DNA from 3 places in the Vallitalea longa genome. Region 3 is predicted to be linked to each of the others. Evidence: a T-box and tRNA genes for the amino acid it is inferred to sense, from the RefSeq annotation. Region 3 holds a T-box; the other regions hold tRNA genes.
The links. A T-box is a leader RNA that pairs with one kind of tRNA and senses whether it is charged. The one in region 3 lies ahead of argS (arginine--tRNA ligase), so its partner is inferred to be a tRNA-Arg.

Region 1 (8,416 bases), on a different contig from region 3:
TAATATTCTAAAATTATGAACTCATATTTAAATAATAAATCTTTTTTAGGTAATTAGAAATAGTTATGTAAACCTAATTGTAGTTTATTATATTTTATATCTTATAGTATACCACAAAAATCAAAGAATCTGATGATTTTAATATTTTTTTATATTTCCCTTTTAAAACCTATCTTATATAGTTATAATAAGAATTGGGTGAGTAACGATTAATTTAATATTATGTAGAAATTTACTTGAATATATATTAGATTTTAGTATAAGTATTATAATATTCTTACCTATAAAAATAAATAGGAGTATTAAATTATTTTAGTGCCAATTTTTTTATCTATATTATATACTATATATTAAATAAGAGTTTTTTATAAATGATTGTACCACCCTAAAAATCAATTGAACAACCATATAGGATACTATAGAAATTGAATAAGTAAATATATAAATAACTCAACTTTCTTACCTTTTAATTATCTTACCTGATAGAATATTGAAGTGGATAGTTGAATAACTAATGTTTTCATATTATATAAATAAGGAGTGTTTAGTATAATGTATACGATTGACTTTGATAAACCATTGAACGTTCATTTTATTGGAATAGGCGGCATCAGCATGAGCGGATTAGCAGAAATTTTGCACCAAAAAGGTTTTACTGTAACTGGGTCTGATCAAAAAGGTACTCAAATAACTAAAAAATTAGAAAGCCTAGATATAAATGTATTTATAGGACACAGAGCTTGTAATATCTCAGATGATACGGGGTTAGTAATTTATACTGCTGCTGTGAAAGAAGATAACATAGAGTATATAACTGCAAAAGTGAAAAATATTCCTATGCTTGGTAGAGCTGAACTACTTGGACAGATTATGAAAAACTACAAATATCCTATTGGTGTTTCTGGTACTCACGGAAAAACAACTACAACATCAATGATTTCCCATATATTATTGGTCGGAGAAAAAGATCCTACAATTTCAATAGGAGGAATATTAAACGCAATACATGGAAATATACGGGTTGGTCATTCTGATTATTTCGTTGCAGAATCATGTGAATACTGTGATAGCTTTTTGCATTTCAATCCTTTTGTATCCATAATTCTTAATATAGAAGAAGACCATCTTGATTATTTCAAGGACATCAACCAAATAAGACGTTCTTTCAAAGCCTTTGCCAATAAATTACCAAATGATGGATATCTGGTTATCAACACTGAAATAGATAATTATGAAGAGATAATTTCTGGATTGGATTGTAATATAATCACTTATGGTAACGATGAACGTGCTAATTTTTATGCTGATAATATTACTTATAATGAATTGGGTTATCCAACATATGATCTAATATATAATGGTAAAAAAATTGAGGAAATAAGTCTACAGGTAAACGGTATTCATAATGTATACAATTCTTTGGCTGCCATTGCTGCAACTTATTGTTTAGATATGGATATCCAAAATGCCAAAAAAGGTATTATGAATTTCACTGGAACCAATAGACGATTTGAATATAAAGGTAATATCAGAGGTGTAAACGTTATTGATGATTATGCACATCATCCTACTGCAATTTCTGCTACACTATCAGCAGCAACCAAATATCCTCATGATAAATTGTGGGTTGTCTTTCAACCTCATACTTATTCAAGAACAAAAGCTTTTCTTAAAAGCTTTGCGGATTCGCTAAGTTCAGCAGATAATATTATATTGACTGACATTTATGCTGCTAGAGAAAAAAATACTGGCGATATTCACTCTAAGGATTTATTATCTGAACTTACCAAACTTGGAAAACAAGCTTTTTATTTCTCTTCTTTTGATGAAATAGAAAACTTTTTACTCCAAAATTGTCATCCAAATGACCTGTTGATAACTATGGGAGCAGGAGACGTGAAAATTATTGGGGAAGAACTAATTAAGGGATAGTTATCCACATTATCCACAATGTTGTCAACAGGCACATTGTGGTTATATAATGTCCAATCAGTTAACATAACATTCATTAATAATTTTAAAAATATATTTTCAATAGTTGATTTTTAGATGTTATTAAGGTCTATAAACATATGTTAATAAGTTATGTAAAACTTTATCCACATTATCCACAAAGTTATCAACAAGCAAATGTTAATGTTTTGTAAAACAATATACTCTAAATGTTAAAAAAACTATTGAAATCCTTATTTTATCAATAAATTTTCTGACATTTTGTTGATTTTTCTGTTAATATTATTTACCACACAAAACTTGCTTTTTATGTTATACTAATAGCACTTTATATGATTCATAAAACAAATGCTATATAAAACAAAGTTTTAGTTTACATAAAATGTTATTGGAAGGAAGATTTTATTTATGAGTATGATTACTATTTATCCCCCAAATATTAATCAATACACTATGATACCTAATATATTTATTGATGATTATTTATCAGAATCTAATGGAGATTTTGTAAGAGTTTATCTATTAATCAATAGATATGCTTCAAAAAATATGGATTCGATTTCAATGGTAGATATTGCTGATTGTCTACATCTTACAGAAACAGATGTATTGCGAGCTATTAAGTATTGGGAATCCAACAATGTTATGATAGTAAAATATGATGATAGCAAAAATATTACATCCATAAAATTAAATGATCCAAGTAATATAAGTGCTGAGATTAATAATACAGATACAGAGGTACCTAATGAAACTGTTGCCACCAAGCAAATAGAAGCACGAATAAATGTTTCAACAAAACCTCAATATAAAATGGAAGAGATTTCTACTTTTATGAGTAGACAAAACTACAAACAACTGATTTACATAACTCAAAAATATCTAGGCAAAATGTTGACTCAACAAGATATCAATACACTGATTGGTTTTAATGACTGGTTAGGACTTCCTTTTGAAGTTATTGAACTACTTATTGAATATTGTGTTTCCAATAATCATAGAAACATGAACTACATAGAAAAAGTTGCTGTCAATTGGGCTGATGAAGGCATTAATACAGTTGCAAAAGCAGAAAATAGAATTGAGACATTTAATAATAATTATTTTAAAGTAATGAAATCACTTGGTATTGGTGACAGGAACCCTACACCTAAACAGATATCTTATATGAAAAAATGGATTGATGAATATGATCTATCTATGGAAATTATTGTAGAAGCTTGTAATAGAACAATGGAAACCATCCATCAGCCACAGTTCAGCTATATTGATGCTATCCTTAAGAATTGGCATAAGAACAATGTAAAAACCATTAAGAACATTGATGAACTTGATAAACAGCATCAATTGAATTCTAAGACTAAAAAGAAAGAAGATACTAAAAATCAATCTAAATTTATTAATTATGACCAACGCACATATAATTTTGATGAATTAGAGAAAAAAGCTATGGAATTACTTATTAAAGAAACAGATGGAAGCTATTAAAAGAAAGGAAGAGCTGATATTATGGATCTAAAACGTTCTCAATATAAGTTGATCATGCAGAATTATGAGAAGAAACAACTTAATATTAAGCATGAAATTAATAAAAAGAAAACGGAAATATACAAAAGAATACCTCTTATAAAAGTTTTAGATGATGAAATAGCTTCTAATAGCGTTAATACAACCTATTATATTATTGAACATCCAGATGAAGCTAAAGAAAAACTTGAACAACTTCAAGAGAGTAATTTCATGTTATCAGGTAAGAAAATTCGTTTATTGCTTGATAATGGTTACCCTGAAGATTATCTACAGCCAAAATACGACTGTAATTTGTGCAAAGATACAGGATATATAGGCAACGAAAAGTGTATCTGCCTAAAACAAGCAATGATTGATGCTGCATATGAACAATCAAATATTAAGAATATTATTAAAGACGAAAATTTCAGTACATTTTCATTTGATTATTATTCAAATAGTATTGATTCACGTTTCAATTTATCTCCACTAGAAAACATACGTATCATATACGGTAAATGTAAGAAGTTCGTTAATAACTTTGATACAGATTTTACTAATATAATTTTGTTTGGACAAGCTGGTCTTGGTAAAACTTTTCTATGTAATTGTATAGCCAAAGCTTTGCTTGACAGATCTCATACAGTTATTTATTTGACCTCTTTTCAGTTGTTTAAATTATTTGAGGATTATAAGTTCAATAATGATAATGATAAAGTACCAGAAGAACAGATTGAATCTATTTTTGATTGTGATTTGTTGATAATAGATGACCTTGGAACAGAGTTCAATAACCGTTTTACCGGAGTTGAATTATTTAATTGTCTTAACACAAGATTATTAAATAAAAAATCAACTCTAATATCTACTAATTTATCCCCTAACGATTGGTCTAAACAATATTCTGATAGAATCGTTTCAAGGATATTCGGTAACTATGAACCCCTTAAGATATTTGGTTCGGATATAAGATTAAAGAAATATCAATAGGTTATTTAGTAACATTCTATATCAAATATAAATATTGACTATTATATTTTTAGTGATATAATAAGTTAGGTAAAAAACTTAATAACGTTTTTATATACGCACGTGTGGCTCAATTGGATAGAGCATCCGGCTTCGGACCGGAGGGTTGTGGGTTCGAGTCCTACCACGTGCGTTAAAAAATGGGTAACGATTTTATCAGCTTTCTAGCTATCGTTACCCTTTTGTTTTTATATATTTCAAGTAATTTTTAGGTTTTTAGAGGGTCATTAATGTTTTTTGACATACCTTAATATATTTTAAGTAATTGGCTTATTAATCTTAATTCTTACTATAAAGCTATAGAGTTAAACTTGATATCCATATCCGATAACATCTCTTGTTCTCTTTTATGACACGATAATATTATTATCTGTCTGTTTAGTTTACTGATTGTTTCTAGAACCATCTTTAATCGGTTATCATCATATTGTACGAAGCAATCATCTAATATCAATGGTAATGACTTATCCTCTTTAATAATATTTATAAGCCCTAACCTTAATCCAAAATACATTTGGTCAATAGTTCCTTTGCTTAAGTAATCAATATTAATCAATTCATGATTCTCTGGTTCATATGTAAGAATTTCCATATTAGGATTGATTTTTATATCTGTGTATTTCTTGTTAGTGATATTACTAATTATATCAGATACTTTTTCATTAAGTTTTGGTGCAAAGTTATTCTGTATGTCTTTTGATATATCCTCTATTGCATCTCTTGCCATAGTCAGAGCCTTAATTTTCTTATCATAATCTAATTTCTTAGCTGATTTGTTGGATATCTCATCTTCAATATCTACAATAGGTCTAACATTCTTCTGTAAATTAGCTATTTTAGTCTCATAAGAAGTTATATCCTTGTTAATACGTAAAATATCGTCTATCAGATTATCTTGTTCTAGTAATATCTCTTCTTTAGATTTATCTGTAGTCAATGTTGTTGAACTATATTTGACTAATTTTTGTTTCAAATCATCTAGGGTATTTTCGCCTAATAATCTTATCATCATTTCTTTTTTATCATTCAAAGTACTTAAAACTCTCTGATATAGATATTTCTTTTCTTTTACTTGCTTTAATCCGATTTCCCCTTCAACTTGATACTTATCTGTTACATCTTTAATCTCTTCAATCAATTTGTTAATCTCATCATTGCAACTATTAATCTTAACTAATCTAGCTTTTTTATCTTCATTTTTAGCAAATATATTTTTCTTGGTATCTTTAAATATTTCGTATTTTTCTTTTACCAATCTTATATTATCAATATCCAATTGTTCTGTACCTAACAATAAGTTTACATAATGTATCAACTGTTTTTCTTTTTGTTGCTTTTCTTTTTCCAATTTTTTAAAATCACTAATCGCCTTTGAATATCTTTTTTTATTGTCTTCATGTAAAATATTCAGATGTAGCATCTTGTCTTTTAATTTTCTAAGCTCCATTAGTTCTGCACAGTTATATTTTTTAAGTATATCATTTTGCTTTTGTATAATTTCATTTAACCTGATTTGCTTGTCTTTTTCTTCAGATTTTATTTTATCTATCTCATTATGTAGCATATCTGTTTTTCTATTATTTTTCTTGTAAACAGATATAGAATATAATGATAATCCTAAGAAGATTATAGATACTCCTAGTGGTACTATTTCACTTAATACGATACCACTTCCTAATAAACCTGCAAAAATCAATACTGATATTATAGCTATCAATTTGCTTTGTTTATTCTTACTCAATGAATCTTTATAATCTTGTTCTTTTAATGTAATATCTCCTGACTTGCTATACTTTATCTCTTTCCCTTCTTCTTGAAGCTTAGTGTATAGATATTCATCTTCAATAATACTTTTATTTCCTTGGACATCATTAAGACTTGTATCCAACTCAGATATATAATCCTTTAATTCTATATACTTATCTACTATATCTTTGTAAATATTATAATCAGCAACTATACTTTCAATATTGCTTACATCCTCATCTTCTAATATCTTAACTTGATCATATTTTGATTCTTCATCTTTTAGATATTCATCTATTTCTTTTAGTTCAGACTCTAATTCACTGTATCTTTGTTTGCAAGAATCTAGATTATTCAACTTTTTCATAGTAGAGTCAATGAGTTCTATATCTACATCTTTGAATTTCTCTATCTCTTTTATTTCAATTATTTTTTCATCTATTGATCTTTTAAGTTGTAGTCCTTCTTCATATGTCTTTTTTATTTCTTCTTCATTAAGATAATCAATCAATTCCTCATTATCTTTTTTTCTATTTTCCAATTCTTTTAATTTACTATTAATATCATTTAATTGTTCTTGGTTTTCTAAAACCTGCTGCCATATTTTTTCAGCTTGGATTTTTTCTTTCTTTAATCCTTTTATTTCTTCCGTAAGCTTACCATATGGAGTAGTCTTCTTTCTACCAGCTGTCCCTATTTCATCTAATTTTTTATTTAGTTTATCTACAACATTCCTTACTGATATTTCCTCATCCTTGCTTTCACCAAGGTTAATAAGGCTGTCTTTTACCTCTTTCACTAGATCTTCGGAAGTTTTACTACTTAACTGACCTATACTTATAGTATTGTTGAATGTCGATTTGTTGATACTCAGATGCCTAGAAGCCGGTTGATATAATTTTGTTGAACTATCATAGTCAAATATTTCAGTTATGTTTTCACCCGTACTGTTATCAAATATTTCAACCTTATCGCTACGCTTCATGAAATTTCTCTCGATACGGTACTCTTTCCCACTATATTTATAGACTAAAATTCCTTTATATTTATTACTGTTGTTCCAGGGAAGAAACCTGTCATAATCTGGTGTGAACTGCTTATTTTTTCTATATGGTTTATAGAAACCGTAGAACATACCTTCAATGAATTTATGTATAGTAGATTTTCCAGCTTCGTTAGCTCCATATATCAGATTTATACCATCGGTTAGATTAATTTCTTTATCTTGATATTTACCAAAACTTATTACATTCATTTTCTCTATATACAATTAATTCACCTTCTCACTTAGCAAAGCTTCAATGCCTTCATATAAGGCTAATTTGGATATCTCATCTTCTGTGTTCTGTTCTTCCATATATTCAATGTATTTACCAATAACATTGTTCTCATTTTCTTGTTTCAGTTTATCCAGATCATAATCTGGTGTAGTATTATCTAAGATTTCAGCATATATGACATACTCTTCCACTCTATATTTTATGTACTGCGTATCAAATAATATATCTTTGTCCCTTATTCCATTTAGATTGAATCTATATAGATTCTTGAAATCATATTCTCTAACTATTTCTTTTATATTTTCTATTATATTTTCAACTGTCATGTTATCATCAACACTAACATCTATTGAAACGAATTCTCTTTTTGAAAAAGGTAAGAACTTAATATCTAATTCATCTTTGCTAATACTTCCTTCTATAATTCCATGTGTACCTGTTTCGCCGAAATCAAGGGGTTCTGGACTACCGGGGTAAGCAATATTCTTACAAATGAACTCATGTTTATGTATATGTCCAAGAGCAATATAATCAAACCCTTTATTTGCGATACTTTCTCTATCTATTGGCAGATAACTAGATTTTTGATAGATATCCCCATGAGCCAATAGTATATTGATTCTATTCTTATCATCTATCTGTATATTCTCAAACAAATTATCCTTTATCAATTTCTTGTTCCAACTTAATCCATATATATCAACATTAACATCTTCAAAAGATATTTTTTGCAATGTTGTATCTAATATATAAACATTCTCCGCCCAGTCGATTATTTTATAATATGATTTGTTATTTATAATCGGATCGTGATTACCAGCAATTATAACTATTCTAGTATCATTAAGTTTACGGAAATACTTATTTATCTCTTTTATCTCTCCAATTGTTGCGTATTC
Region 2 (8,416 bases), on a different contig from region 3:
TATTCTCCTTTTATATGTTCAGTTATTTGTACTTTAGAGAAAATCCTTTCAGGTACATTCATCAAAAGTGCAAGAATCTTGAATTCTGTAGCAGTTAACAATACTTCTTCTTCATTTTTCATTAACCTACAATTATTCGTATCAAGAGTCAATTCACCTAAACGTAAAATACCTCTATCTTCATTTTTACTTAATTTATAATGTCGTCTCAGTAAAGCATTTACTCTTGCAACTATCTCAAGAGGATTGAATGGTTTGGTAATATAATCATCAGCACCCATATTAAGCCCTAGAATCTTATCAATATCCTCATTTTTAGCAGATAATATTAGAATTGGTATGTTACTGATTTTTCGTATTTCTCGTGTAAGCTCATAACCATCCATTTTTGGCATCATAATATCAAGAATTGCTAAGTCAACATGATTTTCTTCTATACATTTTAGCCCATCAACACCATTATCAGCAACTAATACCTTATATCCCTCCACCTCAAGATATAGCTTTATCAATTTTGATATTTCATAATTGTCCTCCGCAACAAGAATACTGTTATTCATCTTTTTTCCTTCTTCCTGTACAAGAATAAATATTTTATTAATTATAGCATAAACAAACACTACTTAGAATATTAATTATTTTAAGATTTTTCAAGTGTATCCTAATTTTGATTTTATCCCTTACTTATTAATCATAATTTTATTATTCCTTTTTCTCTAAGAATATCATACAATGTTTTTTCGGTATTTTTAATTTTAGTAAAAAGAGTATTATATGATGCTTTCACAATTTCAGCTCTTTTAAACTCTTTTTGATAAAAATCGTAATCTTCATTCGAAATTATATCAATATATACAGCGTATTCTATAGAGTTGTTCCATTTAAAGTCTCCATCTTTATCACTATAATTCAATGCTCGTAGTAAAAAAGTAAAATAACTCTTAGCATCAATAATTGAATTACTTCCAAAAGTTGTTTCACTGACCCCATTGGTATATCCTTTTGAATAAGCATAAGCCACATACCTGTCAGCCCATTTTGGAACATCTGTAAATGGATGTTCTTCTAGAGATTCTAATGCTTCTTTTTCTTCTCCAATTAATCTTAGAAACATAACAAGTCCCTCAACCCTTGTTCCACTTTTATCCAACTCATAACCTTTTGCAGTCCCATTAAACAAACCAAAATTATTAAGTAAGTCTGCATACATATTATAAGGGACTTTATTATAAAATGGTTTTTCATCTGTAGGTAAAATATTATGTATGATTTCGTAATTACTAGTAACACTTTTACTTTCCTTCATACCTTTTTTAACAGCATAAGCAGTAATATTAGCCTTTTGATTAAGAACAATAGGACCAAGATATGGCCTATATTTCCACCCATATACATCATCAAAAGATATATAATTCTTATTGTATTTTATAGAATAATAAATCTGCGCTCCTTCTGTATCACATGATAAAGTTATAGTCTTGGTACCATCATATTTACCTTCTTTTAGACTCATATGAACATCTTTAACCTGTTCTGATGGATTATCAACATAACCAAATTTTGAACCATCAGTAGATACTCTAGCATAACCTTCTTTATAAGGACGTAATATTGCAAAATCTTCTGGGAAAATTTCATTCCCATTAATATCTATTATTTCACCTCGTCCATCATACACAACCATAGCTAAACCACCTTGAAAATCACGTGCTTGACTATATATACATGGAATAACTTCGTCCCCATTTATATCTACAAATCCATATTTACCATCCTTGAGAACCTTTCCATAACCTTCATGAAAATCATAAACCTCATCATAAATTAATTCTGTAATCTTGTTTCCTTTCTCATCAACATATCCCCATCTACCTCCTTTATAACTATAAACACTACCATATCCTCCTATTGAAACAGGAACTGTACCTTTTATTTTTCCCTTGTATAAATAAGAAGAAAATTCACCTACATGATCATATATCAGTGGTACAACCTCTTTTCCAGATAAGTCTATAAATCCAAACTTACCACAACAATAATTAGTTTTTCCGCTACCACCATTTCCACCTATAGCAACTTTTGCAAATCCATTATAAAATAATTCAGCATAATCATACGTAATAGGTGTGACATTTTTTCCTTCAGTATTAATAAATCCAAATTTCTTGTTACTAGTATTAATCCTATCATTTAAATAAGGATCGTCAATAAAATAAGACTCTTGTCCTCCTTTTCCAACTAATACAATATTTTCATATGAACCTCCTAAATAATCTAGAGAGTCATACTCACAAGGTATCACTTCATTACCTTTTTTATCTATTAATCCATACTTCTTATTTTTTTTAACATAGGTAAAACCATCATTAAATAGCCACATATAATCATAAATAAAAGGAACAATTATTTCACCTTTAGAATTAATAAATCCTCGTTTCCCATTTTTCTTTGCCGAAGCTAATCCTTCATAAAAGGTACCAATACTGCTATATTCGCCAAAGGGTATAACAACATTCCCTTCTGTATCTATAACTGCATACTGATTGTCTTTTGTCACACTTGTTAGTCCTTCGTTATAATCGTTTATGTAATCATAGAGCCCTTCAGGCACTATTATATTACCATGCTTATCATAAACAGTATATTGAGTATTTTCATCTTCATCTGTATCATATGCTACTACTAATCCATCATGAAAGCTTTGAAAATCTTCATATATAGATGGTATTATTTTCTTTCCGTATTTATCCATCAAACCTTTTTTATTATCTCTATCAAAACCAAAATAAGCATCTTCTAAACCATAAATAAATCCAGATAAAATTTGATAACATGTATCAATATCAGAAGGAGTATACTCCACCCCATTTTTATCAATAATAATACGTTTTCCATCTTTTACTACTAGAGCTCTTCCTTTTCTAAAGGGGGTTGTTATATCATAACAAAAGGGTATTTTTAAATTACCTTCTGTATCAATATATCCCCATTTTGAATTGTTTGATACTTCAGCCAAACCTTCAGAAAAACTACCAGTACCACTATAATCTGCATCAATAGCTAGATATGAACTACTTGCATTAACATTAATACTTGTACTTACCAACAATACTGTAAAAAGTAAAATTTTTAATCTTCTCATTTTTAATACCTCTCTTGTCACTTTATTATTTACAATATAATAAAACAATTAGTTGCTTTTAAAAATCAATACTTCTATAAAAGTGTACCATAATTTCCCTAAAAAACAACCTATTATATTGTCTTTACTTGGAACTTGAATTATTTTATTTAATGCTTACAAAATAAGCACCTATAGGTACTTGACTAATCGTAACAAATAATATTTTATGATTTTAAGGTATTTTTTTAATGAAATTTAGTTTTTAATAATCCTAATTTTAAGAACTTCAACACTACCTTTGATTCTTATTGAATCGTTAGTGTTTTTTTGTTGTGTAAGATTTGATTTTGAAAAGCATATTCTCTCTCAAGCAGGAGTTAAAGATTAAAACCGTACCGATTCATCTCCCTCCTACTAACTAAAACAATCAAAAATAAATAATTTAGAATCTCTAAATTTATCCTTATTTTTTTACATCATTTTCTTTAATTTTTTACCTAAATTGAAATATGAAAAACTTCCTTTTGCCAATACTTCATTTGCATCATTCATTATCTCAACATCATAAACACATATTTTCTTACCCTGTTTGACTTCTCTTGCTTCAGCAATTAACTTGCTAGTTTTCAATGCAGGTGATAGATAATTGATCGAACCAGTTATAGTCGTCATATAATCTCCATGAGATGAAGCTGCCGCTCCAGCAACAGTATCTGCAAGCGTAAAAATACAGCCACCATGTACTGATCCTATATAGTTTCTATGTTTATCAACTAATTCGATCTCCGCTTTCGCATAACCTTCAGATATTTCAGTTGTATAAATACCATTTTCTTTCGCAAAATTATTTTCTTCATTTCTAACATTAATTAATTCTTCATAATTCATATGTCAATCTCCTTGTCTACAAAGCACGCTATCATTTTATAGGTTGATACTATCTAAATCATTAGGAATGTAAAGATTACCTTCTTAATACAAATTCCCCTTTCTCGTCTTAATTGAGAATAGCCAAATGTCACTTTATTTATTCATACAAAAAACAAGCCCTTGAGAAACTAGAGTTCTAATTCTTCATATACTTATACACCATCTTGTGCATATTATAAATTATAACTCATTTTACTATTTCTCAAACCCTTGTATATTCAGCGTTCCCGGCGGGATTCGAACCCACGGCCTACCGCTTAGGAGGCGGTCGCTCTATCCTACTGAGCTACGGAAACATTTAAGATAATATTATAACCTATTAAACATTATCTTATGTACATAATAGTCTGCAACATATATTTTATCATGTTTTAACTGTAAGTCAAGAAAAATTCTTATATTTATATTATATTAAATCAAAATATATAAAGATCACCTTATGGTAATAAATACCACTTAGTTTACATAGCTAAATTAGATTTCACACAATTTATGTTAATTACAGGAAATAAAGGGTATGAAATAAATTCAAAATTTTTTAACGTAATTATGCAGATAAACATATTTGTAATCAACATAAAACCCTTCTTCTATATCTTTATAATTTTCTGGCTTAATATCAAATGCAAAATTCGAATTACCAATACCATACGATACATCTATTTTCTTTTTATTTTTATTAGTAAGTATGAGCATAGGAGATGTGACAGTTGCATTGTTATCTTCATGTAAAATTGCACTATAAATAAACTGTCCTCCATTATAATTCATATTCTGCTTAATTTTAAATTCAAAAAATAATTTATTACTTTTAGTAACATTTAATACTATTGTTGATTCGTATAATTCTAATAATACCTTACCTTTTATTTCTTCATCAGAATTGAGTGGAATCCACTCAGGTTTAATGAATAATTCAATAGGTATTTCTTGTACTTGTGTTATTTTATATCTTTTTCCTTTTTTGACATTGTTAAGAATACCATCATTAGAATAATTATTGCATATATACCCATATAAAATAATTATAAATAATAAAAACAAAACCACTAATAATATTTTTTTTTTCAATAAAATCACCTTGTTTAGAAAAAATTCCAACTTCATCTAGTTGGAATTTTTTAAATTTATTTTTAATTATGTGCTCTTGTTTGAGAAAATTCTTTTATGCAATGATCCTCATCGGATATATTAAAATTAACACCAAAATTTTTTCCACTAACTCCAAAAGAAATACCATTTATTTTAGAACTTTTGAATGTATGTGCATAAAATCCTTTTATATTACATGAAATATTCCCAAATTCCTTTGAATATTCTGCTTGCATTGCCCATCTATAACCAATACAACTATCTCTATAATCGTCATATGCGTCTTGAAAAGCTATTGCTATACCACCTAAATCATCACTTGACACTATATTGTTTATCTTATTATCATGGCTTAGTCCATCTTGATCTCCTCTAATCAAATAGGAATCTTGGATATATACACCTGTTGTATCTCCTTTTACATTTGATAATGCTATTCCTGCAACGTCTAAATTACCAATTTCATACTTATATCTACCTGAAGAAATACTCCACGTTCTATCTTTTTTAAAAGCATATTCACTATTCCAATATCCTCCTGCATTCACATACCATATATCATCATATGAGTTGTAACTAATCATTGGTTTACTTACTTCTATATCATTAAGAGTACTATTTAATATAAGCTTTTCAGGCTTTTCATCAACAAGTACATAGATTCCATATTCCTTAACTTTACTAGCTATATATTCCTGACTATATCCTCTCATATAAAGTTCAGTTAATAGCTTTTTACCTTCATCTAATAGATCGTGAGACATATTTAAGTTTTTAGTTTCTTGTTTAGCGAATTTAATCAATTCTTGTTTAGCTATTATTTCATCTTTACCCCTTAATTCAGTATTTTCATTTGTTTTAGCAAAAACTCCCGTTGATGTAACTCCAATCATTAGTATTAGAGCTAGTACTATAAATTTAGTGAATACTTTTTTCATAAAAATCCCTCCAAAGTAATATTTAATGTTGTACAACATTAAATATTATAACTCTTTAAAACATAAAATGCAACTATGTATTATATTTTTGTTATTCTTTTTCTATCTTTATATATTTTTTTAACATTACCTCTCAATTTCTATCACATGTTATATTTAATCTCAATATTAAATTATATTTTTTTTAGTTACAATAAGTTCTTTATTTTCAACAAAATTAACATTATATATTATAGATTTCTATCAATTTTTGCTATTTAATGATAGAAAGGTTTTAAATATAGATAACGTTCAACTAGTACTTACCTACAGATACCAAAAATATTTAGATATATGAGCTCTAAAGTAAAAAGATTATTTAAAAAATAAGAAATATCTCCAACCACTTTATAAAATGGCTGGAGATATGTAGGATTTTTATTGTACTATCTTAAAAAAGTAATACAATAATAGAGTATACTTAATTAAGATTATTAATTCATAAGTTCTTCTAAATCAATATCTTTTGTATGCTTATAAACAATATCCGCTTGATTAAGAACGGTACTATCACCTATCCCAACAGCAAACATCCCTGCTGACTTAATTGCTTCAATCCCTGCTTCAGCATCTTCAATACCAACACATTCTGATATATCAACACCTAATTTTTCAGCGGCATTGAGGAAAATATCTGGTGCTGGTTTTCCTCTCTTAACTTCAGCTGGATTGACTATATAATCTATATAATCTTTAATGCCTAATAAATCTACTAAAGTAGGTGCATTTTTAGAAGCACTACCTATAGCGATTTTAATATCTCTTTTCTTAAGCTCTATAAATAGATCTTTAACTCCTTCGAACAAATCATCTTCAGTACACTTAAGAATCATCTCTCTATAGTTATCATTTTTTCTAGTTGCGAATTCTAGTTTTTCCTCATCTGTAAAATCATTCTCTCTATGAGCATTTTTAAGTATTCTTTCAAGAGATTCCATTCTTGAAACACCTTTTAGTTTTTCGTTGAATTTTCTATCTATCTCTATATTTATTTCTTTAGCAAGCTTTTTCCATGCTTGATAATGTTGTTCACTTGTTTCAGTTATTACACCATCCATGTCAAATATAAACAATTTGTATTTATTCATTGTACCGACCACCTTTACGTAAATTATCTAATGTATAAAAAGTATACACTATATATTATTAACATTCAATATTTAATATATATATTATTTTTCTCCATCCATTCTTATACCTTGCATAAAATACTTATTCAGAAAAATGTATATTATAAGAATCGGTAATAAGGAAATAAGGCTTGCAGCCATAACTTCATCCCATTGTGTTATTCCTGAATATCTACTCATCATTGATTGTATCCCTACCGTTAGAGTATACTTTGATGGATCTGATAAATATAATTTAGGCTTAAGGAATTCATTCCAGAATCCCAAATAAATAAATACGGCCTGTGTTGCAATAGCAGGCTTAGCAAGAGGCATGGACACCCTTAAGAATGTGCCCAATCTGCCTAAGCCATCAATATTTGCTGCTTCCTCTATATCCTTTGGGAAATTGATATAGAACTGTCTCATCATTATTATGTATGTAGCATTAACCGCTGCTGGTAATATAATAGCATTATACGAATTAAGAAGTCCTAATGACTTTACTATAAGATAATTAGGTATAAGGAGAACCTGTCCAGGAACCATAATTGATATTAATACTCCATAATATATAACATTTTTCCCTTTAAAGTCCAACCTTGCCAAGGAATATCCTGCCATAGAATTTAAAAATACATTAATAAATGTTCCTAATGTACATATGTAAAATGAATTAAATATCCAACGTAAAAAATTAGGATCAATCATAAAAAGTTTCTTGAAAGCATGTACTGTCGGTTGTTTTGGTATAAGGTTAAGTCCACCACCTGTTATTTCTTTATAAGATTTAAAGGATGCTGAGACAGTCCATGAAAATGGAAACAGTGTAACTAATCCATAAATAATTAAAATTGCATACAGCAACCATTTTAATTTCTTGCTTTTCTTGTTCATATTTCTCAGCTCCTAATATAAGCTATCTGACTTATTTAATTTTTGTGCTATGAATGAAACTATAAATACTACTATTGATAACATAATCGACATAGCAGTAGCAAATCCCATTGTATTATTCTGTCCGAATGCATTCCTATAAATTAGTAATGCAACTGTTAATGTTGAATTCTCTGGCCCTCCTGAACCTCCTGAGAATATGTAAGCTTGGTCAAACATCTGAAAAGTACCTATGATACCCATAAGGAGTACAAAAGTAGTTATAGGCTTAAGCTGGGGCACTGTAA
Region 3 (8,416 bases):
CAATATGCTTATTATCTATTTCATTCTGCCAGAATAGACAAGAATTAAATTCATTTTCAGTCATTAATTCTATATCTTGATTATTTATGGAAAATGAAAATGAATTTAATGGAATAGATAATCCTTTTCCATCAGCTTTTATATAACTTTCCTTTAATGTCCAAAGTCTATAGAAATAATTTAATCGATTATTCTCTTTTTGATTCATCAAGTCAGTATATTCAAATTCTGTATAGAATTTTTTTGCAATGTTAAAATCAATGGGTTTAATAACTTCCACATCTATTCCTATAGGGTGATTATCAAATGCACATACAACCCAATCGCCAGAATGGGATATATTATAATGGTAACCTTCAGGCCTAATAAGATTAGGCTTTCCGTATTTATTAACGTCGAATTCTAATTGTTCATTTTTTATGTTCAATTTATTACATATAACGTATCTTGCCAATAAGTCTCCAAATAGAGACCTTTGAGCATCCTTTTTAGATCTAAATTTCAGAATTTTATTCTTTTTTTCTGATGATACGATACACAAAAGTTTATTAAAAATATTTTTATCTATATCATCGTTTATTTTTATTCCATATATACTAACCATCATAAACAGTCCGTTTCTATTTTATATTACTATATGAGTTCTAATTATAAGCTATATAAGCTTTTTTAACTTTATCAATATCATACCTTTGTATTTTTATTATTAAGTATATAAACTTATTATAGTGTAGGTAGATTATATAGTCAATCTTAACTAATATATTCTACATCAAACAGTATTTGACAAAATATTTTCATACAAGTTATAATATAGTTACATATTATTAATGTAACTGTGTTTTTAAAATCAGCTCTAAGAATGGAGTGAAAATATGGAGAATATTTATGAAGAACTTATAAGTATGAAAAAAAGGGGTCAAAGTTGTATCATGGTTACAGTTATTGAAATGACAGGTAATACCCCTGTGACGGTCGGGAAAAAAATGCTTGTTGATGGTAAAGACAATTCTATAGGGACTGTAGGAGGTGGAGCACTGGAATATTATGCAAAGCAAAAGTGTAGAGAATTGCTAATATCTCAACAAAGCAAGTTGGAAAAATATATTTTAAATGAAGGTGAAGTAGTTACAGAAGGAGAAACCGTATTACCAATGGCATGTGGAGGTAGAGTCACTTTGTTTTATGAATACATAGGGGTTAAAGCGAAAGTATATATCTTTGGCGCCGGACATGTGGGACAAGCCCTTACAAAAGTATTAAGTAAAATGAATTTTTATATTACGGTTATAGATGATCGTAAAGATATATATGATACTGTAGAATGTGCTAATAGAAAAGTTCAATCTACATATGTCAATTTTATTGAAAATGAAGAGTTGGATTTGAATAGCTACATTATAGTATGTACTCCTTCTCATAAAAATGACTTTAATGTCATTAATAAAGTTTTAGAACTTAAGTTAAAACCTAAGTATATTGGTATGTTATGTTCACAAGTGAAATTGAAAACATTTCTAGATAAAATTCATGATAAATTTGGGAAAGTAGATTTGTCTAATCTTTATTCTCCTATTGGGTTAGATACAGGCGGATGTTCACCTGAAGAGATAGCAATTTCAATAGCATCAGAAATTCTTGCAATAAGTTATGGTAAAAAAGGCCATAAGCATTTAAGGAATAATGGATTAATAGATAACTAGATGCATTTTATTATGTTGTTTGTGGAAAGGAATGCTTATGATAAATGTTATAACAGGAAAAATCAATTCAGGTAAAACAACGAAAATCATTAATTTATATGATGAATTGCAAATGGGAGATGGCTTTGTTTCAATAAAAAATATGATTGGTAATAAAGTTCATAGTTACGAGATAATGCAATTATCTACTAGGCAAAAACAGCTTATGGTTCTAAGAGAAGATTTTTTAACAGACTCTTGGTGTGAATCTTGTAAAATAGGACCATATAGCTTTTCTAAAGACACTTTAGAAAATATAGAGAATACTATTAGAAAGTTTATCAAGAAAAATATTACACCTATATTTTTAGATGAGATAGGACCTCTTGAATTACACAATAAGTGTTTCCATACAATTTTTAGGGAACTATTAGATAATAACTGTGAACTATATATAACAATCAGAAAAGATTCATTAGAAGAAATAATTAAAAAATATGATTTAGCTAATAAAATAAAGGTATTAAACTAGGAAAGGATAGTTGAAATGAATCTTTTAAATGCATTAGAACTAGATACAAATAGTAAAAATATAATATGTTTGATTGGCGCTGGTGGTAAAACTACTACAATGTATAGCATTTCAAAAGAATTAATCAAGCAGGATAAGAAAGTCTTACTTACTACAACTACAGCAATTTATTATCCTATGTCCAAGAATTATGATAATTTAATTATTTCTAATGATCTGGGACAATTAATATTAGAATCCAAAAGATTGGCATTAGGTTCAATAACAATTATAGGAAAAACAATTTTCTATAATAATGAGAAATTAAAAGGTATTGATAGAAATTGGGTCAAACCTTTATGTACAGAGGGTAACTATGATTCTGTCATTATTGAATGTGATGGCGCTAAAAGAAAATCAATTAAAGCACCAACTTGGTATGAACCAGTAATACCTAAATGTGCAACACTGATGATTGGTTGTATTGGGTTGGATATAATCGATAAGATGATAGATGAGAAATGGGTACATAGAGCTAATATTTTTTCTGGTATCGTTAACCAAAAATTAGGTGAAAGAATTAATTACGATACGATTTTAAAATTAATCCTTTCAAAAGATGGTTTATTCAAAGAATGCAATAAACATATTCCAAAGGTTGTTTTGCTTAATAAAGTATTTAATGAAGAACAGCTTTTACAAGCTCAAAAACTTGCTGAAAACATAATAAATGAAAGTAATGACATATCAAAAGTATTAATTGGAAATGTTAAAGAGGAAAATCCCATATTAACGATGGTGGAAGATAAATCATGATAACAGCCATTATATTAGCAGCGGGTTTTTCAAGAAGATTCAAAGAAGAGAAGTTATTGATTAAACTTAATAACAAGCCATTGATCAGTTATGTTGTAGAAACGGTAGTTAATATTGGTTTTGAAGAAATTATATTAGTATACCGAAACAAAAATGTTAAGAGAATAATCGAAAATCATGATATAAAATATGCTTATAACGAAATGTCATCCAAAGGTATGAGTAGTTCATTGAGATGTGGATTAAAAGAATCGTCCAATACAGATGGTTATATGTTTATAAATGGTGATCAACCTTTTTTAACTATTAGTACAATAAAAACATTAATAAAAAACTTTCATGAAAGAAATGAAAGTATTATTGTACCAAGATATAATGGCAAAAGAGGCAATCCAGTCATGTTTAGTTCAAAATGGAAAGAGGAACTAATGAATGTTACAGGTGATATAGGTGGTAGAAATATAATTAAGAATAATCCTAATGATGTATATTATGTAGATATAGCTAAAAACATATGCGGTATGGATATTGATACTTGGGAGGATTATTTGACTATCAAGGAGTTGATGGATAATGAATAAAAATTTGGTTATTGTCAGAGGCGGAGGAGACATTGCAAGTGGAACTATACATAGACTATCAAAATGTGGTTTTAAAGTGATTGTATTGGAAATTGAGAAGCCTACGGTTATTAGAAGAACGGTTTCTTTTGCTAATGCCATATATGAAAATGAAATTACAATTGAAGGGGTTAAGGCTGTTAGGGTAAATAGTATTGAAGAAGCTAAGGATAAACTTGATGGTAATATCATTCCGGTTTTAGTTGATGAGTATTGTGATAGTATAGATAGATTTCAACCTGAAATTGTTATAGATGGTATTCTAGCCAAGAAAAATTTAGGAACCAACAAAGCAATAGCACCTATTGTAATTGGATTAGGACCAGGATTTATTGCTAATAAAGATGTTCATGCTGTTATAGAGACTAATAGAGGACATAATCTCGGAAGAGTTATCTATGATGGAGAGACAGAAAAAAATACAGGAATTCCAGGTAATATAGAAGGGTATAGTTGGGAAAGAGTTATTCGTTCTCCTGGTATCGGTGTCATTGATACAATATCAGAGATAGGTGATATTGTTGAAAAAGGTGATTGTGTAGGTTATGTTAATGATTTGCCTGTTTTAGCTCCTATTAGTGGGGTTGTAAGAGGACTAATTAAAGCTGGTATAGAGGTTACTAAAAATTTTAAGATAGGGGATATTGATCCTAGAGGGAAAATTGATTATTGTTTTACTATATCCGATAAAGCTAGAGCAGTAGCAGGAGGAGTATTAGAAGCTATATTGACTTATAGAAAATAATTTTTTTCTATTAGAAAAGTCACATAGTATTAAAGTTAGATATTTATATTAATAAATAATATCAAAAAAATAATTAAATTATCAATTGACAATTATAGGATGAAAATATATAAAATGTTTAAATTCAATGAAGAGAAAAGTATCTTTATAATGGATCTAAAAGCGAGTAGGAGTAGAGTGGAAGTCCTATAAGGTCATATAAGGAGAAGAGGAACTTGGAGAAGCTGCCTGAGCTAATATTAGTTAGGGTTTGACGTTAACTGCGTTAAAGTTATAAGTGGATTGTTTTGCAATCAAGTTGAGTGGTACCACGGATTTATTCGTCTCTTTTTATATAAGAGGCGTTTTTTTTAACTATTTCTAGAAGGAGGTTTACGATTATGAAAATGATAGAGGACTTGATTAGTGATATATTAAAAGGTGCGTTTATGAGATGTAATTATGATTCAGTGTATGGGAAAGTTACATTGTCAAATAGACCTGATTTGTGTCAATTTCAATGTAATGGGTGTTTACGAGCAGCGAAAGAGTACCATAAATCACCGCAAGTTATTGCAGAAGAGGTTATGACTCAACTTGGGGATGTTAGCTGTTTTAAAAAATTAGAATATGTGAAACCTGGTTTTATAAACATTAGTGTAGATGATGGCTTAATTCTTGAATACATAAATGATATGGCTAATGATATATCATTTGGTTGCGAGAAGAGAGGAACTGGTACAACTATAGTTATAGATTATGGTGGAGCTAATGTTGCTAAACCGCTTCATATAGGTCATTTGAGACCAGCTATTATTGGGGAAAGTATTAAGCGTATAGGAAAATTCCTTGGATATACAGTGTTAGGAGATGTTCATCTTGGTGACTGGGGGTTGCAAATTGGATTAATCATCACTGAGATGAAAAGACGTTTTCCAGATTTGGTGTATTTTGATTCAAACTATGAAGGAGAGTATCCAAAGGAACCACCTTTTAATATATCTGAGCTTGAAGAAATATATCCTATGGCTAGTAATATATCTAAGAGTGATAGTGAATACTTAAAAGAAGCCAAGAAAAACACCTATTTATTTCAAAAAGGACATAAAGGGTATATTGCATTATGGAAACATATTCTTAATGTTTCGATTGATGATTTAAAGAAGAACTATGATATGTTGAATGTTCATTTTGATTTATGGAAGAAAGAAAGTGATGTACAAGGATATATACCAGATATAATAGAAGATCTTAAGAATAAAGGAGTGGCATATATTAGCGATGGAGCACTTGTTGTTGATGTAAAAAAAGATACAGATAAGAAAGAAATGCCTCCTTGTATATTAGTCAAGTCAGATGGTGCTACACTTTATGGTACGACTGATTTAGCAACTATTTATGAAAGAAATAAATCATATGATCCAAATGAAATAATTTATATTGTGGATAAAAGACAGGAATTATATTTTGAACAGATTTTTAGATGTGCTAGGAAGAGCAATCTAGTTTCAGAAGGCACGAAACTGACTTATCTAGGATTCGGTACAATGAATGGTAAAGATGGAAAACCCTTTAAAACTCGTGATGGGAATGTTATGCGTCTTGAAAATCTCATCAATGAACTAATAAAAATAGTTTATGATAGAGTAAAAGAATATGATATAAGCACAAAAGAAGCTAAGGAAATATCTAGAAAAGTAGGTTTAGCAGCTCTTAAATATGGCGATTTATCAAATCAGTTATCAAAAGATTATATTTTTGATATTGAGAGGTTTACTTCTTTTGAAGGGAATACTGGTCCATATATTTTATATACCGTAGTCCGTATAAAATCTATTCTTGAAAAATATTATAGAATCGAAGGGGATTTGAATGATAAAGATGTATCAATTATATCACCAACTGGTGAAAGTGAACGCAAATTAATGTTGAAACTCACTTTGTTTAATCAAATAGTCACCAATAGTTTTATTGAATATGCTCCCAATAAAATATGTCAGTATATTTATGAACTATCTAATGAATTTAATAAATTCTATAATAATAATAAAATAATTACTGAGAAAAATATAAAAAAACAACGTTCATGGATAAAACTAATTATTTTAGTTAAGGATATCTTAGTTAATGGTTTGGATCTACTTGGCATAGAAGTCCCTGATAGAATGTAAAAATAAAAATAAAAACTCTTTTTGTATAAAAGTAAAAATACAGAGAGTAATAAAACATATTACTCTCTATGTATGTATTGAATTAATTTAAGTATGAGTGATATTATTTTTTCTTCTTGCTGTATGGTGTATTAATAAGTGGTAAACTTGTTCTGAATTCACCGTCATAGTTATAATATGCATGTGAAACAGCTGGTGCTGTAACTATCGAACAGATTTCTCCAATCCCTTTCGCTCCATGTGCAAGTCCATTATGTTTTTTACCTACAATAATAGGTTTTATTTCAGGAACTTTATTGGCTTTGAATAGTCCAAGAGTTCCAAATTTAGCAGTAGGTCTGCAATTATCTAGAGGATAATTTTCTGTTAGAGCATAACCAAGACTCATAACAGATCCGCCTTCAATTTGACCTTCAATGGATTTTGGATTGATTGGAGTTCCAACATCATGACAAGCCACAATTTTCTTTACGGTTCCATCATCATTCAATATGACAACATGTGTTGCATAACTATAAGTAACATGACTGTATGGATGTTTTTTATCTGTTCCCATAGGATCAGTTATACAAGTATATTCACCATAGTATTCTTTGCCGTTTAATTCGCTTAAGGACTTGTTGACCAAATCTTTTTTTAGTTTGTCAGCAGCTATTTTGGCAGCTTCACCTGTAAATACTGTTTGCCTAGAAGCAGTTGAGTTACCTGAATCAGGAGTTAAAAAAGTATCTGGTGTACTGTGTACAATTATTTCTGGTGATACATTAATCACTTGACATATCATTTGAGTAATAACTGTAGCAAGACCTTGGCCTACACAGGCTGCACTTGTATATGTATAGATTTTATTATCTTTTATTATCAACCTGCATCTTCCTGTATCTGGAATACCGACTCCAAGACCAGCATTTTTCATTGCACAAGCGATTCCAGCTCCTTTAACACTATCATAATCTTCTTTTACTGCTTCTAGTGTCTCGGCACATGCAGTATATTCATCAGCAATTTGTCCGTTAGGAAGTGTCTGACCGGGTCTGATAGCATTTCTATATCGTATTTCCCAAGGTGAGATACCAACTAATTCAGCTAGTTTATTGATGTTGTTTTCTGTTGCAAAACAACTTTGAGTAACTCCGAAACCTCTAAAAGCTCCACCAGGTGGATTATTTGTGTAAACAGCTTTTCCTAATATATCAATATCTTGATAATTATATGGACCAGCAGCATGTGTACAGGCTCTTTGGAGAACAGGTCCTCCCAATGAGGCATAAGCTCCTGTATCAGAGATAATTGTAGCTTTCATAGCTGTGAAATATCCATTTTCATCACAGGCTGTAGTAAAGTCCATTTCCATTGCATGACGTTTCGGATGGACAAGTACACTTTCTTTTCTTGTAAAAGAAACTTTGGCAGGTCTATTGGTTTTGTAAGCAAGTATAGCTGCAAGATGTTGGACGGTCATATCTTCTTTACCACCAAAAGCACCTCCTACCATTTTACTTATTACCCTTACTTTATCCTTATTAATTCCAAGAGCTTCGGTACACTCTTTGTGAGTCTGATAAATACCTTGATCGGCACAATAAATTGTTATTGTACCATCATCACCAGGTACACCAATTGCGCTTTCGGGTTCAAGAAAAGCATGTTCAGTAAATGGAGTACTATAGTGATTGGTTACTACATATTTGGAATCTTTGATTTTTTTATCAGCATTACCTCTTACAAGATGTTCTACTGACAATATGTTACCATCCTCATGTATAAGTGGAGCATCTTCTGCTAGAGCTTCTGTTGGGCATGTTATTGGTTTTAGTTCTTCATACTCAATATCTATCAATGATTTAGCTTCTTCTAATATTTCTTTGGTTTCTGCACCGATAAGTACAATA

Region 1: it has a tRNA-Arg gene. The T-box ahead of argS (arginine--tRNA ligase) is inferred to sense a tRNA for this amino acid. The anticodon was not compared.
Region 2: it has a tRNA-Arg gene. The T-box ahead of argS (arginine--tRNA ligase) is inferred to sense a tRNA for this amino acid. The anticodon was not compared.

Annotation. Positions count from the first base shown of each region.
Region 1 covers NZ_BRLB01000010.1:63,803-72,218, forward strand. The annotation lists gene murC (UDP-N-acetylmuramate--L-alanine ligase) at 553-1,932, shown strand; gene QMG30_RS15250 (DnaD domain protein) at 2,362-3,441, shown strand; gene QMG30_RS15255 (ATP-binding protein) at 3,463-4,452, shown strand; tRNA gene QMG30_RS15260 (tRNA-Arg) at 4,551-4,624, shown strand; gene QMG30_RS15265 (ATP-binding protein) at 4,781-7,507, opposite strand; gene QMG30_RS15270 (metallophosphoesterase family protein) at 7,508-8,416, opposite strand, start outside.
Region 2 covers NZ_BRLB01000008.1:129,609-138,024, forward strand. The annotation lists gene QMG30_RS13815 (response regulator transcription factor) at 1-560, opposite strand, end outside; gene QMG30_RS13820 (WG repeat-containing protein) at 692-3,142, opposite strand; gene QMG30_RS13825 (PaaI family thioesterase) at 3,596-4,012, opposite strand; tRNA gene QMG30_RS13830 (tRNA-Arg) at 4,277-4,350, opposite strand; gene QMG30_RS13835 (hypothetical protein) at 4,583-5,125, opposite strand; gene QMG30_RS13840 (hypothetical protein) at 5,188-6,084, opposite strand; gene pgmB (beta-phosphoglucomutase) at 6,558-7,211, opposite strand; gene QMG30_RS13850 (carbohydrate ABC transporter permease) at 7,296-8,129, opposite strand; gene QMG30_RS13855 (carbohydrate ABC transporter permease) at 8,142-8,416, opposite strand, start outside.
Region 3 covers NZ_BRLB01000007.1:54,630-63,045, reverse strand. The annotation lists gene QMG30_RS12660 (4'-phosphopantetheinyl transferase family protein) at 1-607, opposite strand, end outside; gene QMG30_RS12655 (XdhC family protein) at 876-1,703, shown strand; gene QMG30_RS12650 (nucleoside-triphosphatase) at 1,741-2,214, shown strand; gene yqeC (selenium cofactor biosynthesis protein YqeC) at 2,230-3,009, shown strand; gene mocA (molybdenum cofactor cytidylyltransferase) at 3,006-3,590, shown strand; gene yqeB (selenium-dependent molybdenum cofactor biosynthesis protein YqeB) at 3,583-4,374, shown strand; T-box leader at 4,493-4,705, shown strand; gene argS (arginine--tRNA ligase) at 4,755-6,524, shown strand; gene xdh (selenium-dependent xanthine dehydrogenase) at 6,628-8,416, opposite strand, start outside.